DNA from 2 places in the Brevundimonas sp. TSRC1-1 genome. Region 1 is predicted to be linked to the other one. Evidence: predicted binding sites of a transcription regulator. Region 1 holds the regulator's gene; the other holds the start of a gene.
What was found. Region 1 encodes LexA, which represses DNA repair genes until DNA is damaged. Its sites were predicted from a motif close to ATGTTCNCNANNTGTTCT; they were not measured.
Positions count from the first base shown of each region.

Region 2: the regulator LexA is predicted to act here: its motif matches at 1,672-1,689, upstream of ACP7CK_RS00275 (ImuA family protein).

Region 1 is NZ_JAFCXI010000003.1:207,297-212,070, forward strand. Features, by position in the region: gene trpD (anthranilate phosphoribosyltransferase) at 1-1,018, shown strand, start outside; gene trpC (indole-3-glycerol phosphate synthase TrpC) at 1,015-1,809, shown strand; gene lexA (transcriptional repressor LexA) at 1,933-2,634, shown strand; gene ACP7CK_RS10960 (ComEC/Rec2 family competence protein) at 2,615-4,723, opposite strand.
Region 2 is NZ_JAFCXI010000001.1:57,706-62,479, forward strand. Features, by position in the region: gene ACP7CK_RS00270 (Y-family DNA polymerase) at 1-1,009, opposite strand, end outside; gene ACP7CK_RS00275 (ImuA family protein) at 900-1,544, opposite strand; gene ACP7CK_RS00280 (hypothetical protein) at 1,747-2,334, opposite strand; gene ACP7CK_RS00285 (CBS domain-containing protein) at 2,401-2,808, opposite strand; gene ACP7CK_RS00290 (vWA domain-containing protein) at 2,898-4,745, opposite strand.

The DNA.
Region 1 (4,774 bases):
GATCCTCGCCCGCCTGGTCGAGGGCCACCCCCTGACGTCCGAGCAGGCGCACGACTTCTTCGCCGCCTGCCTGCGCGGCGAGCCGACCCCGTCCCAGGTCGCCGCCGCCGTCACCGCCCTGCGGATTCGGGGCGAGACGGTCGATGAGATTGCGGCTTTCGCCCAGGCCATGCGCGACGCCGCCCTGACGCTGGACCATCCGTACGAGGTGATCGACACCTGCGGCACCGGCGGCGACGGCCAGCACACCTACAACATCTCCACCGCCGCCGCCCTGGTCCTGGCCGGCGCGGGCCTGAAGGTCGCCAAGCACGGCAACCGGGCCATCTCCTCGAAATCCGGCTCCTCCGACGTCCTGTCGATCCTGGGCGTCAATCTGGCGGCCAGCCCGGATCAGCAGCGCAAGGCGCTGGACGAGGCCGGAATCTGCTTCCTGTTCGCCCCCGCCTATCACGGCGCCATGCGCCACGTCGGGCCGGTGCGCGCCGAGATCGGTTTCCGCACCGTCTTCAACCTGCTCGGCCCCCTGTCCAACCCGGCCCAGGCGAAACGCCAGGTCATGGGCGTCTATGACCCCCGCCTGCTCGAGCCCCTGGTCGAGGTCCTGGGCCGGCTGGGCGCGACCCGCGCCTGGACGGTCCATGGCCAGGGCCTGGACGAGCTGGCCACCTCCGGCCCGACGGAAGTGGCGGAATGGAAGGACGGCGCCGTCCGCCGCTTCCAGGTCACGCCCGAGGACGCCGGCCTGCCGCGCGCCTCCATCGACGCCATCCGCGGCGGCGACGGCGAAGAGAACGCCGCGGCCCTGCGCGCCCTGCTGGCGGGTCAGACCGGCCCCTATCGCGACATCGTCCTGCTGAACGCCGCCGCCGCCCTCGTGGTGTCGGATCGGGCGACCGACCTCGCGGAAGGGGCCGCCCTCGCCGCCGCCGCCATTGACGACGGCCGGGCCGCCCAGGCGCTGGAGCGTCTGGCCCGCATCACCTCCACGCCGCTGGATACCGAAGACAACACATGACCGACGTCCTGGACCGCATCGCCGCCTACAAGCGCGAGGATGTCGCCGCCCGCAAGGCCGCGACCACCCAGGACGCCATCGAGGCCCTGGCCCGGGCCGCCTCGGCCCCGCGCGGCTTCCGCGCCGCCCTCGACCGGACCGTCGAAGAAACCGGCCGCCCCGCCCTGATCGCCGAGATCAAGAAGGCCAGCCCCTCCAAAGGCCTGATCCGTCCCGATTTCGACCCGACCGCCCTGGCCATCGCCTACGAGGCTGGCGGCGCATCCTGCCTGTCGGTCCTGACCGACGGCCCCAGCTTCCAGGGCGACGACGCCTATCTGGGCCAGGCCCGCACCGCCACGGCCCTGCCCTGCCTGCGCAAGGACTTCCTGGTCGATCCCTGGCAGGTGGCCGAAAGCCGCGCTCTGGGCGCCGACTGTATCCTGATCATCCTGGCCATGATCGACGATCGGCTGGCCGCCGAATTGCTGGCCGAGGCCGAACGATTCGGCATGGACGCCCTGATCGAAACCCACGACGAGGCCGAAATGGCCCGCGCCTGCGCCCTCGGCGGAGACTTGGTCGGGGTCAACAACCGCTCGCTGCGGACGTTCGAGGTCGATCTGGAGGTGACCGAGCGCCTGTCCATGCTCAGCCCCGTCCGCGCCCTGCTGGTCGCCGAGAGCGGCATCTTCACGCCCGAGGACGTCGATCGCGTCTCCGCCGCCCACGCCCAGGCCATTCTGGTCGGCGAAAGCCTGATGCGGCAGGCCGACGTCGAGGCCGCGACCCGCAAGCTGCTGGCCGCCTGATTCAGCCCGACGCGCGTGGTGAAGCGACGCCGTTAAGTTGACATTAGGAAGGAACACTTACAGAACATCGCCAATGTTCACGGCCCGTTCCGATTCGAGGAAAGGGCTCATGAGGGCCTGGCGATGCTCACGCGCAAGCAGCACGAATTGCTGATGTTCATCCACGAACGGATTCAGGAGACCGGCGTCTCCCCCTCGTTCGACGAGATGAAGGAGGCGCTGGATCTGGCGTCCAAGTCGGGCATTCACCGGCTGATCACGGCGCTGGAGGAACGCGGCTTCATCCGCCGCCTCGCCCACCGCGCCCGCGCCCTGGAAGTGACCAAACTGCCTGAACAGGCCACCGCCGGCGCCCCGCGCGGCCGGGCCGGGTTCAAGCCCGACGTCATCGAAGGCGGCGGCGGCGCGCCACGCCCCGCTGCGGCCTCAGCCGCCAACGACACCCGCGAACTGCCCCTGCTGGGCAAGATCGCCGCCGGCACCCCCATCGCAGCGATCCAGCACGAGCAGGAGCGGCTGTCGGTGCCCGAATCCATGCTGGGCAAGGGCGATCATTACCTCCTCGAGATCGAGGGCGATTCGATGATCGAGGCCGGCATCCTGAACGGCGATCTGGTGGTCATCCGTCGCGGCGACACGGCCAACAACGGCGAGATCGTCGTGGCCCTGGTCGAGGGCGAAGAGGCCACGCTGAAACGCCTGCGTCGCAAGGGCGGCTCCATCGCCCTGGAGCCCGCCAACCGCAACTACGAGACCCGCATCTTCGGTCCCGACCAGGTCGAGGTCCAGGGCAAGCTGGTCGGCCTCATGCGCCGCTATCACTGAGGTCCGGATCCGGCTGACGCGCCCAGGGGCGATCCCCGCGCACGTCGGCCGTCCACACCGCCTTCCAGCGGTCCGCTCCGTCGCGCCACAGCTCCACCGCCCCGCCGCGCGTGAAATCGACGCCGTCGAGCACGAGACGGCCGTCGCATGAGGCCGGCAGGGCGACGACCGCAGCCCGCACGCTGACGACGGACGCCGCCCGACACAGGTCGGCCATCTGATCCGTGTCGGGCGCGTCCCGCCCCCACCACAGGGCGACCGGCCCGGCTTCCGGCGTCTCCGGCCGACAGGAAGATCGCTCGCACGTCCAGCCCGCCTCCGGCCGATCCGCCGTCGTCAGGCCCCGCCGCCGCGACCACAGATCAACGGCGAAGGCGCGCACGCCGGGCCGGATCACGACCGCCTGGGCTTGGTGATGAAAGGCGGCGTTGGTCCCGCCGTCCCCGATCCAGAGATCCGGCGTCGGCGCACGCGGCCAGACCAGCACCGCCGCCGCCAGCGGCAGGCCCAGCCACCTCAGCCGCCCCTGCCACAGACAGACGAACAACACCCCCAGAAAGGCGATGGGCAGAACATAGTCCGGCGCGCTGGCCACTGTCCGCACCGCCCCCGGCAGACGGGCGGTCCAGCCCCCGATCGCCAGCATCAGATCGACGCCCCACCCCGCCACGGCCAGGAAAGGCCCGCCAAGGCCCAGGGGCTCCAACGCCGCTCCCAGAGCCAGAGCCGGCATCAGGACGAAATCCGCGACCGGCGCCGTGCCCAGATTGGCCAGAAGCCCGTACATGGCCGTGCGGTTGAAATGCTGCATGGCGAACGGCCCGGTCGCCAGTCCCGCCACGACGCTGGCCGCCACCGCCGCCGTCAACCAGCCGCCGAACCTCTGCGCCGCCACGATCGGCCAGGGCGCCGAAATCTCTCGCATCCGCTGCGGCCAGACCTCGACCAGGGCCACCAGGGCCGCCGTGGCCGCAAAGGACATCTGAAAGCCCGGCGTGACGATGGCCTCGGGCTGGATGGCCAACACCACAAAGGCCGCCACAGCCAGGCCATGCATCGTCACCGCCTGCCGATCCAGCAGTATGGCCAGAAAGGCGATGGAGGCCGTGATCGCGGCCCGCTCGGCCGGCGGCGGCGCGCCCGACACGACCAGATAGGCGCCGACCGCCGTCAGTCCGGCGAGGGCCGCGACCTTCTTGCCGGGAACCCGCAACGCCAGCCACGGCCAGGCCGCCACGCCCAGTCGGGCCGCGAAAAAGACGAAGCCGCCGACGATGGCCATGTGCAGGCCCGACACCGACAGAATGTGCGCCAGGCCCGAATCCCGCATCACGTCCATGTCCTCCTGGCTGATCCAGGTCTCATGGCTGGTGGTCATGGCCGCCGCGATCCCGCCCGTCCGTTCGCCCAGCCGCGCCACGATCCTTTCGGCCAGGGCGTAGCGGGCGCTGTTCACCGCCATTTCCAGGCGCAGCCGCCACGGCGCCGACGGCAGGTCGAGCCGTCGCGTCTCCCCCAGGGCGAAGGCGATCCCGCCCATGCCCTGGAAAAAGGCGTTGCGGCCGAAGTCATAGGCGCCGGGGCTGGCCGGCGCGGGCGGCGGATTGAGAATGGCGAACAGACGGACCGCTTCGCCGGGCCGCGGCGGGTCGCCCCGCACCGTGGCCCTGAGCCGCACCGGCGTCCGGTCCGGCGCCAGCCCCCGAATCCAGACCGGCGCGACCACGATCCTCGCCCCTCTTTCGCCGGGGCTGTCCACATCCACCACCCAGGCCTCGATCACCGTCGCTTCACCCAGGGCTGGAGCGATGGGCGCCGCCACCATCTCCGTGCGAATCTTGGCCGCCGCCAGCCCGCCGGCCAGACAGGCCAGCATCATCAGCGGCCAGGTCAGGCGCCGCGCCCATCCCCGCCGTCGCGCCGCCAGCCAGCCCGCGCCGGAGACGATCGCCCCGAGCAGCAGCGGCCACAAGGCCGGCTCCGACCGCAGGGCGAAATAGATCGCCCCGCCTCCGCCAAAGGCCACCGGCGCCCACAGCCGCCATCTCAGCCTCTGCGCCGCAGCCTCGTCCTCCAACCAGGCCCGCAATCGCGCGCCGGGGGTAGGCTTTGTCGTCTCGGGGCGTATAAGGGCCTCGCT
Region 2 (4,774 bases), on a different contig from region 1:
CCAGGGGATTGGCCAGGGCCGCGAGCCTTTCACGGAACAGACGAAGCACCGCGATCCGGTCGCGTGTGGCCCGGCCGGTCCGCACGACGATGCGTCGGACCTCGCCGTCGACGCGGTAGAAGCCCGCCTCGAAGGCCCGGCCGCCCTGGCTTGCCTGATCCAGTCGATCCGCAGTCTCGATCAACAGATCGGACAGGACGCGTTCTACATCCGCGTCATCGACGATGGGTTCGAAGAAGATGCGGTCGACGGTGATGGGCGGCGGCGGCCGGTACGGCGTGATGCGCATGTCCTCGTCACCCAGGATCCGCGCCAGCCGGGCGGAAAAATCGGCGCCGAAGCGCGCGGCTAGCGGCGCGCGCGGACGATCGTCCAGATCGGCGATCCGCTTCAGCCCCGCGCGCTGCAGGGCCTGGGTCTCGCGTTGCGAAAGTTCCAGCGCCGCGACCGGCAGCCGACGCACCTCCTGTCGATCCTGTCCCGCTTCAAACCGTCCGCCCGGCCCGAAACGGGCCAGAGCGCGCGCCGCCTGGGGCGTGGACGCCAGGGCGCTGCGGATCCCCAGGCCGATACGCCCCGCACGCTCATGCGCCGCGCGGACCAGTCCGGTTTCGTCGCCGAACAGATGGGCGCAGCCGGTCACGTCCAGCATCAGCCCATGTGGCGAATCCTCGGCGATCATGGGCGTGAACCGGCCGAAATCCTCCATCACCTGCAGCAGCAGGGCCGCATCCATATCCGGTCGATGAACAATGGTGCGCAAGGCGGGCGTTCGCGCGCGGGCGTCGGCTAGCGTCAGGCCGGGGACCAGCCCCGTTCCGGCCGCCGCCGGATCGACGGCGGCCAGCCGCAGCGCGCCGCCGATCTTCTCGACCAGGACCACAGGCCTTGGATCGGGCTCAGGCGACCCGTCTGCGGAACGGGCGCGACGCTTCAGCCGGTCGCTGGGCAGCCAGGGGAACCACAGCGCCAGATAGCGGCGCCGGTTCGCGGAACGATCGCGTGTCACGATCCCACTCCATGATCCAGGTTCTGGGCTCGCCCCCGCCGCGTCGCCGAAGCAGGGTGGCGGAAAAAGACGGTCTGCCCGGCGCTCCGCCCTCGAGCGGCGCGGACGCCACGGCGCGCACCGACCATCGGCTTTCGGCGGCGCTGGGCGCCGGAACGGCGCCAGCCCTCGCCAGGAACAGCGTCCCGTGACCACCCCCGGCCGCAAGCGCCAGCCGCCGACTGGCCGTCAGGGACAAGGCCCTGGCCTCGCCCCAGGCGCTGAGCAGCACGGCGCCCACCGCCGGTGTCCGTAACGCCTCCTCGCCGATAATGAGCAACGTCTGAATGTCGGGCGCGCGCACCAGCAGCATGTCCGACGGCGCCAGCCCCATCTCATGCAGCCCCGGTCCATGCGGCCGCCCCGCCTCCAGCCCCATCATATCGTGAAGCCCCCAGACGATGGCGCGTCCGTCCGCCGCCTGAAGCGCGGCGCCCAGGCCGAAGGCGTTGATCGCCACAGCGTCGGTCGGTGTTTCGGCGTACAGGTCATGCACTGCCCCGCGCGCCCAGCAGGAGGGAAAGACGCTGGCGTCCCGTGTCTGGCTGGGAGCAAGCGAAAGGGTGCAAGCATTGAGCGATTCAAGCCGCGTCCTCAAGGCGGCCAAACGGTCATCAGGTCCAATGTTCTCCATTTGTTCCAAATGGCGCGCGATGCCGTGCGGAGTCAAGCGGGGCGATCTGAGCCTGCGCTCCTGTTCAGCGTTCCGCCAGGCTGGCGTCCGCACCCGGCATGACGCCGCTCGCCCGGGCCGGCGCCGCTTCCAGAATTTCCGTCACAGGTTGAAGCGTGTCGCGGGCCTGGCGTGCCAGGGCCAGAACGGCGGGCGGCGCGTCGTCGGGGCTCTCGGCCACGAGGTCCATCAGGCTTTCAGCCAACTGCATCAGACGCGGCGCGGCGGCGATCAGCCGGGACTGGAATTCAATGCGCTGGGGGTCGCGGTCATATTCCGCGCCGGGCACGCGCCAGCCGCCCCAGTCGGCCGTGTCAGTGACGACGACGGGATAGGTGCCGGGCTGGGGGTGGTGCAGGCAGTCCTCTTCCGCCTGCCACTTGTTGCGGGCCCGCAGCACGCGCCAGTCGCCGACCTCGGCCCCGGCGGCGTCCGCGGCGGCCATCATCAGTTCGGCGGCGGCGAACTCACGTCCCAGGCCGACGTCGTAGGTGACGCGCACCGGCTCGTCGAAACCCTTGGCCCAGACCGGCTGAACCTTCTCGATGGTGGCCCAGGCGCCCACGCACTCGACCCAGACCTTCTGACCCTTCTGGAACTGCGCGCGCGCCATTCTGATCTCCCACCGTTCAGGGTGCAGAATGGCAGGCGCCGGTTAGCGCGTGGTGAGGGGGGAGGGTTAACGCGAGATGCTCTCCAGCGTCTCGCCGGCGTATTTCTCCTTCACCCGTGTCGACAGGTCGCCCAGCGAGATGACCCCGACGATGCGGCCATGCTTGTCCACCACCGGGGCGCGGCGAATCTGGCGCGACCCCATCAGATCCAGCACGGATTTCAGGTCGTCGGTGTCCAGCACCGTCTGCGGGTCGCGGGTGATGTATTCGACCACGGGCGCGGACGGGGCGGCGCCGGCCGCCAGGGCGCGCACGACGATGTCGCGGTCGGTGATGGCGCCGATCAACTGGTCGCCATCGGCCACGGGCACGAAGCCGAAATCCCCCTTGGCCATCCGGGCGGCGACCTCCTGAAGCGTGTCGCCGGGGCGGGCGAGGTGGACATCCTTGGTCATGACGTCGCGGATCTTCATGGGGGTCTCCTGGGGTGTAGCGTCACCGTGAAAACCCGCCGCGCACGGCGGGGTTCCGCCGCCGTGCGCCCGCTTGGCGCCGCTCGGCCTTAAGGCGCGCGGCGTTCAGGCAGGTCCCTGGCCGCGCGCACCAACTGGACGAACTCGGCCCGGTCGCCCCAGGGATCCTCGCCGCGCGCGCCCTGGGCCTGGGCCAGCACCTGATCCCAGCCGTAGTCAGCGCTCATCCATGGGGCGTTGCGGAGCTTCTGGCCGAACGCGGCGACGGCCAGGGCCCAGCGTGTGGCCTCGGGCGGCTGGGCGCCGGCGGCGCGGCTGGTCAGAGGCTGCTGGATCAATTCCGACCGGCTGCCGCCCGGCTGTTTGTAGCGGACCTGGATGAAGCCGATCTCGCCGTTCGGATCGCCGCCGCCGACACCGATCCGATTGTCGGGATAGCGGCGCTCGGGAACCTGGGTCGGGCCGCCGACCGGGGTGATCTCGTACAGGGCCGTGACGCTGGCGCCCGATCCGACCTCGCCTGCGTCGATGCGGTCGTTGGCGAAGTCCGCCTCGTTCAGCAGCCGGGTCTCATAGCCGATCAACCGCCATTCGGCGACGCGGGCGGGATTGAACTCGACCTGGATCTTGACGTCGTCGGCGATGGGGAAGGCGCCCTTGTCGAACATCGGGCCGAACAGGCGGCGCGCGTCGCGCAGATCCCCGACATAGGCCGCCACGCCGTTGCCCGCCTGGGCGATGGTCTGCATTCGTGCGTCCTGGTAGTTGCCGCGCCCGAAGCCGTAGACAGACAGATAGACGCCGGTCCCGCGCTTTTCGGCGACATAGTCTTCCAGCCGCTTGTTGTCGGTCACGCCGACGTTGAAGTCGCCGTCGGTGAACATCAGGATGCGGTTGACCTTGTCGCGGGCGAAACTGGCCTGGGCCTGGTCATAGGCGTTGGTCATCCCGGTCGCGCCGGCCGTCCCGCCCGAGGCGCGAAGGCTGGCGACGGCGCAGCGCATCTTCAGCTTCTGATCGCCGGGCGTGGGCTGCAGGGTCGTGCCCGCACCCTCGGCGTAATAGGTGACCGACAGGGTGTCCTGTGGCCGCAACCGGTCGATGGCCAGGTTCATCGCCTGTTTGGCCAGGTCCAGCTTGTCCGGGCTGCGCATCGAGCCCGAGACATCGACCAGGAAGGTCAGGTTCAGCGGCCGCTGCTCGCCCTGCGGGAGCTCATAACCCTGCAAGCCGATGTGGACGATCTGGCGGCCCCCCCTTTCGGTTCGGGGCGCCCAGGGCGAGGCGACGACGGCCGTGGTGATCGCAAACGGGCGGGCCAGGGAGGTCGGGCGGGCGTAGCCATAGTCGAAGGCGTTGATCAGCTCCTCGACCCGCACCGCGTCCGCCGGAGGGCTGCGGCCCTCGTCGATGAAGCGGCGGACATTGGAATAGGCGGCCGTGTCCACGTCGATCGAGAAGGTGGAGACCGGCTGGTCCGCCGTCCGCTTGACCGGATTGGGCGTGGCGTCGGGATAGGTTTCGGTGTCGGACGGGGCCGGGGCGCCGGGCATGATGCGCGACCCGGTGACGACCACGGCGTTGAGCGGAGCCTGCCCCGGTGCGGCGGCGACCACCGCCGGACGCATGGGGGCTGGCGGGGCCGGCGGCGGCGGAGGAGGAGGAGGGGGCGGCGGCGGGGGCGGCGCCCCGCCCTCGATGCGGCTCTGGGACGGGGCCGTGATCGGCGTCGGTCGGACGGGGCTGGTCAGATGTTGCATCGGTTCGCCCGGCGGGGACAGGACGAAGCCCAAGGGCGCACAGGCGGCCGGCGTGGCTTCGCCATCCAATGCCGGGCTTTGGGGCTGGGCTAGGGCGAAGGTGGGAACCGCGACGGGCGGCGCCGCGACGGACAGGCCCAGGGTGGCGGCGACGGCGATCCTGATGAGACGCGACATGGCTTCCTCCGGTTGTTCTGGACGCTACT